DNA from 3 places in the Aeromicrobium sp. UBA7512 genome. Region 1 is predicted to be linked to each of the others. Evidence: riboswitches for the same ligand, from Rfam matches in the RefSeq annotation. Region 1 holds a riboswitch; each other region holds the start of a gene.
What was found. A riboswitch is a leader RNA that binds a small molecule or an ion and turns the genes downstream of it on or off. The one in region 1 is predicted to bind cobalamin.
Positions count from the first base shown of each region.

Region 2: another riboswitch for cobalamin. It lies ahead of B2363_RS05200 (ABC transporter substrate-binding protein); the one in region 1 lies ahead of B2363_RS11405 (hypothetical protein).
Region 3: another riboswitch for cobalamin. It lies ahead of B2363_RS05230 (VWA domain-containing protein); the one in region 1 lies ahead of B2363_RS11405 (hypothetical protein).

Region 1 covers NZ_DLNK01000007.1:89,148-91,405, reverse strand. The annotation lists gene B2363_RS11415 (acyl-CoA dehydrogenase) at 1-28, opposite strand, end outside; gene B2363_RS11410 (endo alpha-1,4 polygalactosaminidase) at 88-861, shown strand; cobalamin riboswitch at 879-1,033, shown strand; gene B2363_RS11405 (hypothetical protein) at 1,110-2,258, shown strand, end outside.
Region 2 covers NZ_DLNK01000003.1:670,132-672,389, forward strand. The annotation lists gene B2363_RS05195 (FecCD family ABC transporter permease) at 1-179, opposite strand, end outside; gene B2363_RS05200 (ABC transporter substrate-binding protein) at 176-1,204, opposite strand; cobalamin riboswitch at 1,260-1,440, opposite strand; gene B2363_RS05205 (nitrite reductase) at 1,490-2,258, shown strand, end outside.
Region 3 covers NZ_DLNK01000003.1:675,654-677,911, reverse strand. The annotation lists gene B2363_RS05230 (VWA domain-containing protein) at 1-1,028, opposite strand, end outside; cobalamin riboswitch at 1,076-1,220, opposite strand; gene cbiE (precorrin-6y C5,15-methyltransferase (decarboxylating) subunit CbiE) at 1,303-2,258, shown strand, end outside.

The DNA.
Region 1 (2,258 bases):
ACCGTCGAAGTTCCTCACCGAGACTCATGGGCACAGGCTAGTGGCGGCGGCCCACCACGACACGGCGAAGACTGGTACTCCTGAGGCATGGCCTTCCTGTCCTCCCTGCTGCTCGCGGTGCTCGCGGCGGTCACGCCCGTCACGCTCCCGCCGGCCGGCGGGGTCGCCGACTACCAGCTCGGCGGGGCGTACCGGCCCGCCTCGAAGGTGGACGTCGTCGTGCGCGATCGCACCGAGAAGCCCGCGCCCGGCGTGTACTCGGTCTGCTACGTGAACGCGTTCCAGACCCAACCGGGCAGCCTGCGCTGGTGGAAGAAGAAGCACCCGGGCCTGTTGCTGCGCGACGGCAGGGGACGCGTCGTGCGCGATGCCGGCTGGCCCGACGAGGTGCTGCTCGACCTGCGCTCCCCGGGCAAGCGCGCGGCCGCGGCACGTGTCATGCGGACGTGGTTCGCGTCCTGCGCCGACCGTGGCTACCGCGCCGTGGAGCCGGACAACCTCGACTCGTGGACCCGGTCGAAGCGGCTGATCCGGCGCTCGCAGGCGCGGGCCTACGCGAAGCGCCTCGTGACCGCCGCACATGCCGAGGGTCTCGCCATCGCCCAGAAGAACACCCCCGAGATCAACGGCCGCAGGCTCGGCTTCGACTTCGCCGTGGCCGAGGAGTGCGAGGTGTACCGCGAGTGCGGTCGGTACACGCGGATGTACGGCCGCCGCGTCATCGAGATCGAGTACACCGACAACGGCCGCCGCGCGTTCACGCGCGCCTGTCGCGCGCGCGGGTCGAGGATCTCGGTCCTGCTCCGCGATCGCGACGTCGTCCCGCGCGGCGCCAAGGGCCACGTCTACCGCACGTGCTGATCTCTGCCTCGAGGAGAGGGAAAGCGGGGGCTCCCGGCCTGTTAGAGTGCGCCTGAACAATCACCTTCCGCAGTGCCAGGGGAAGCCGGTGCGAATCCGGCGCTGACCCGCAACCGTGAGACCGCCCCTCGGGACGGCGAGCCGGAGCACCTGCCTGTCGGAACCGGCCACACGCTGTCGAGGAACGCAGCGGGCGGAGCTGATGGCATCGGCCCCTTCCCGTCCTGTGCAGCGGGAAGGAAACCCCCATGAGTACATCCCTGCGTCGACGCGCCCTCGCGGTGCTCGCAGGCGGCGCGGTCGCGGTCTCCACCGCCGTCGCCGTCGCCCCCTCCGCCTCGGCGGCCTCCACCCCGTCCACCTCGGCGGCGACGCGCTGGCTCGAGAGCAAGCTCGTGGGCGGCATCGTCACCTACGACCAGGCCGACTACAACGAGGACTGGAGCGAGATCATCGGCTACTCGCCCAAGCCCGAGTACGGCCTCACGGTGGACACCTTCCTGGCGTTCGACCGCCTCGGCGCCTCGGCGGCCACGCGCAGCGCGATCCTCGACGGACTCGCCGGCGCTGCCGACACCTACGTCGCCGGCTTCGGGATCTCTCCCGGTGCCGCGGGCAAGCTCGCCACGGCGGTCGTGACCGGTGGACGCGATCCCCGTGCGTTCGGTGGCCGCAACCTCGTCGCCGACGTCGAGGGCAAGACGATCGACGCGACCGGCGAGACGGAGGGCACCTACGGCGGCGTGGGCCAGGCCTGGGCCACGCGCGCCCTCGTCCTGTCCGGCAGCGCCGAGGCTGCGGGATCCCTCGACTTCCTGACGTCGAAGCAGTGCGCCAACGGATCGTTCCTCCAGGACTACGCGGCCGACTGCGGCTCCGCCATCGAGGTCGACTCCACCGCACTGGCGATCCAGGCGCTGGGCGATGCCGTCGCGAACGGGCACGCGGAGGTCGCCGACGAGCTGGCAGCCGCCGCTCAGGCACTCGCCGCCGCCCAGGCGGCCGACGGCTCCTTCGTCGGCAACGGCGTCCCGAACACGAACAGCACCGGCCTGGCTGCCGTGGCGCTGAGCCGCGCAGGTCGTGCCGCCGAGGCGACGAAGGCCGCCTCGTGGATCTCCCGCCACCAGGTCACCGAGGCCACGGGCGGGAAGCTCGCCTCGCAGACCGGCGCGATCGCCTACGACCGGGCAGCCCTGACCGCGGGCACCGCGGACGGCATCGACGAGCTCGCGATCGACCAGTGGATCCGCGCCTCGACGCAGGCGGCTCCGGCCCTCGCGGTGCTCTCGTCTCCGAAGGCAGCGGCATCCGTGCCGCGGTTCGCCCGCTCGGGTGGCACCGTCGCCGTCACCGCGAGCGGTCTCGCGGCCGGCTGGAGCAGCACGGCGCGTGTC
Region 2 (2,258 bases), on a different contig from region 1:
ATGCCCTCCTGGATCCGGCTCAGCCCGGACTCGCCCCCGGCCAGTCGCGACCACGCGAGGGACACGACCGACCGCGGACCCACGTCGGAGGGTCCGATCGTGACCGCGATGCAGGCCGAGGCCACCAGCAGGGCCAGCCCTGCGGAGCCCAGGAACCAGGCGCGCCGGGTCGTCGTCACCGTGAGAGGCCGAAGTCGGCCAGTGCGTCGGCGACCTGCTCCAGTCCTTCGACGGTGCGGATCGAGGGGTTCAGGGCGGCGCCGGTGAGGGCGACGTAGCGGCGGTTCCTCACCGCCGTCATCTCGCGGGTGACCGGGTTGGTCTCGAGGAACTCGATCTTGGCCTTCGCCGTCTCGGCCGTCTGGCTCTTGCGGGTGAGGTCGCCGATCACGAGGACGTCGGGGTCACGCTCCGCGACCGTCTCCCAGCCGATCTGGGGCCACTCGGACTTCGTGTCGTCGAAGACGTTCTTCAGGCCCAGGGCCCGGGTGATGATGCCGGGCCCGCCGCAGCAGCCGGCCATGTAGGGCGCCTCGCTGTTGGCGAACCAGTAGAGGACGGTGACCTCGTCCTCCGGCGCCTTCGCGGACGCTGCGGCCACCCGGTCCTGCAGGCTGGCGACGAGCTCCTCGCCCTGCGCCTCGACGTCGAGCAGCTCGGCGAGCTCGGTGACCTCCCGGTAGATCGTGTCGATCTCGAGGACGCCGGTGCGCGCGCCGTCGCCGTCGCCCTCGTTCTCCTTGCCCTCGCACTCGGCGGGCGACAGGTACGTGGGGACGCCGAGCTTCTCGAAGGCGTCCGCCGAGCCGACGCCGCCCTGGCCGAGCACGCTCGCGAACGAGGCGGTGACGAGGTCGGGCTCGGTCTGGAGCACCCGCTCCATCGAGGGCGCGCTGTCCGCGAGGCGCTCGACCTTCGCGTTGTCCTCCTCGAGGCCCTTCATGACGGGATCGGTCCAGGTGGACGTGCCGGCCATGCGGTCGGCGAGCCCGAGGGACAGCAGGATCTCGGTCGAACCTTGGTTGAGCGACACGATGCGCTCGGGAGGGGCCGTGACGGCGGTGGTGCGACCGCAGTTCTCGACCTCGCGCGGGTAGCCCGCGGCGGTCTCGGCATCGGGGGTGGCATCGCTGCTCGAGCAGGCGCTCAGCGCGAGCGCGGCACCGACGAGCAGGACGAGGGGACGACGGGATGGAGTACGCACGGACGCGGTCCTTCGAGGTCTGGGGCTCTTTCGCGAAGCCCGGTGGACCAAACGGCGGTCGCCGTGAGGGCCAGCAGGTCTTCGGACTCGGGATCGACCGGACGGAGCGCCTTCCCAGACCTCTCGGTCCAGTGGCTTCGTGCCCCGCCCGTCACCCTCACCGCTGCGCGTCAGTCCCGGACTCTCACCGGGTTCCCTGGCTCATCGCTGAGTTTGACTGGCGCCACGAACGTAGCAGCCCGTCCGCCGATGCGTCGCCAGGAGGGTGCCTGACACCATGACCGGGTGACCGGACGGACTCGACGCGACCTGTGCCCCGGCCTGCTGCGCCCGTGGATCGCCGACGACGGCGCCCTGATCCGGGTCCGCATCCCGGGCGGTGCCGTGTCGGTCGACGCCCTCGGAGGGCTCCTCGACGTCGCCCGGGACCACGGCGACGCCACGGTGCACCTGACCAGCCGTGCCAACCTGCAGGCGCGAGCGATCCCGCACGACGACGGCTGCCTGTCCGACGCCGTCGTAGACGCGGTCATGGCCACGGGCCTGATGCCCTCGACGTCGCACGAGCGCATCCGCAACGTCATGGCCTCACCGCTCACCGGACGGTCCGGCGGCAGGGCGGACCTGCGGCCCGTCGTCGAGGAGCTCGACCGCCGGCTCTGCGCCGAGCCGAGCCTCGCGGCCCTGGCCGGGCGCTTCCTGTTCGTCCTCGACGACGGGCGTGGTGACGTGCTCGACCGGGACCTCGACCTGGGACTCGTCGCCCTCGACGCGGACACCGCCCAGGTCCGTGTGGGCAGCAAATCGTGGGGGCCCGTGGTCCCCCTGCCCGCCGCCGCGGAGGCCCTCGCAGCGCTCGCCTCGCGGTTCGTCGAGCTCGCGGGAGCCCGGGCGAAGTCGCCCTGGCACGTCGACGAGCTGCCCGGCGGCGGCGCGGCGCTGCTCACCTCGCCGTCGCAGCCCCACCCCGGCACCCGGGTGAGCAGCGCTCCCCCGGACCTTGGCAGGATCGAGCAGGTCGACGGCCGCATCGCGTGGCACCTGCCGGTGCCCG
Region 3 (2,258 bases), on a different contig from region 1:
TCGGGTCCCGGGTCGGGCTCGTCGTCGCCGAGCAGGTCGTCGAGGCGGTCCTCGTCGAGGCCGGGCTCGTCGAACGGGTTGCGACGGCGGCGGTGCGGCAGGGCGAGCCGCGCGGCGACGCGGACGTCCTCGCGGGTGATGTGGGTGCGCCCCTGCCACGCCGCGTGAGCCGCGGCGGTCCGCGCGGTGACGAGGTCGGCCCGCAGCCCGTCGACGTCGAACGCGGCGCAGATCTCGGCGATCGTCGTGAGCGCGTCGTCGTCGAGGACGACGTCGCCCATGAGCTCCTGGGCGGACTCGAGGCGTGCGCGCAGCGCGTCCTGCTCGTCGGCCCACGCGGCCGCGAAAGCGGCTGGGTCGGCATCGAACGCCAGGCGGCGTCGCACGACCTCGACGCGCAGCGCGGGCTCGCGCGGCGCCGAGACCTCGACCGTCAGGCCGAACCGGTCGAGCAGCTGCGGGCGCAGCTCACCCTCCTCGGGGTTCATGGTGCCGATCAGCACGAACCGCGACGCGTGCTCGACCGAGACCCCGTCGCGCTCGACGCTCACCCGGCCGGTCGCGGCGGCGTCCAGCAGCAGGTCGACGAGGTGGTCGTGCAGCAGGTTGACCTCGTCGACGTAGAGCAGGCCGCGGTGGGCGCGGGCCAGCAGACCGGGCTCGAACTCGACCACGCCGTCGCGCAGCGCCGAGTCGAGCTTCAGCGAGCCCGTGACGCGGTCGTCGCTCGCACCCACGGGCAGCTCGACGAGCCGGACGGGGCGCTCGTCGACGGGCGTCCCGGCGTCGAACGGTCCGTCGGGGGAGACGGCGGAGGGGTCCGCCGGATCGATGGAGAACCGATCACCCCGGTAGGCGCGGACCGGCGGCAGCACGTCGGCGAGTCCACGCACGGTGGTGGTCTTGGCGGTGCCCTTCTCGCCACGCACCAGGACGCCGCCGATCAGCGGGTCGATCGCGACGAGGGTGAGGGCGAGGGTCATGTCGTCGGAGCCGACGACGGCACAAAAGGGGTACTGCGTTGGCATGTAGGGCTCCCGCTCGATCTGCCATGACGGTCCGCGACGCGGGCAGCGTCGCGGGTCGGATCGAGGCCGGTCTTCGGACTTCCCAGGTCTGTGCCTGAGTCACCGCAGCGGGCCCTGTGCCGGATTCTCACCGGCTTCCCAGATTCTCCCCGTGGCCATCGGCCGTGGGGCACCTCGAACCTTCGCCCACACCCTAGACGCCGCCGGCGGGCCTCGGGCAGGGGGCCCGACCAACGGACGCGTCGGGTTAGGGTGCTCGACCATGGATGCGCACGTGACCGTCGTCGGAGTCGGGGCCGACGGCTGGGATGGCCTGCCGGAGTCCTCGCGGTACCTCGTGAGGGCTGCCGCGACCCTGCTCGGCGGACGGCGCCACCTCGACGCGATCCCTGCGGTTGCAGGGCAGGAACGGGTCGCGTGGCCCTCCCCGTTGCGCGAGCGGCTCCCCGCCCTGCTGGACGAGGCGCGGGAGCCGGTCGTCGTCCTCGCGTCGGGCGATCCTCTCGTCTCCGGCATCGGCACCACGCTGCTCGAGCTGCTCGGTCCGGACCGCGTCACCGTCGTCCCGGAGGTGTCGTCGGTCGCGCTGGCCCGGGCGCGGATGGGCTGGCCGGCCGAGACGGTCACGGTCGTCAGCGTGGTCGGCCGCGACGTCCGGCTCATCGTTCCGGCACTTTCCGCCGGGCGGCGCCTGCTGGTGCTGTCGAGTGACGAGACCACCCCCGCGGCCGTGGCGACGCTGCTCACCGACCTCGGCTGGGGTGACTCCGAGCTCGTCGTGCTGGGCCACCTCGGCGGCGCCGACGAGTCGCGGGCCACGTCGACGGCGCGAGGCTGGGACATCACTGACGTGCCCCGCCTCAACCTGCTGGCCGTCGAGGTTCGCGGCTCCGGCCCGGGCTGGGCGGCCGGGGGAGTCCTGCCTGACGACGCGTTCGAGCACGCCGGCCAGATCACCAAGCGCGACCTGCGCGCCAGTGCGCTCGCCCGGCTGGCGCCGGCCCCGGGCCAGCTGCTGTGGGACGTGGGCGCCGGCAGCGGCTCGATCGGCGTCGAGTGGATGCGCGCCTGGCCCAGTGCCCGGGCGATCGCCGTCGAGCCACGACCCGACCGCCTCGCGCTCATCCGCGGCAACGCCGACGCCCTGGGAGTCCCCGCGCTCCAGGTCGTCGAGGGCTCGGCTCCCGAGGCGCTCGAGGGTCTCGACCGGCCGGACGCGGTGTTCGTCGG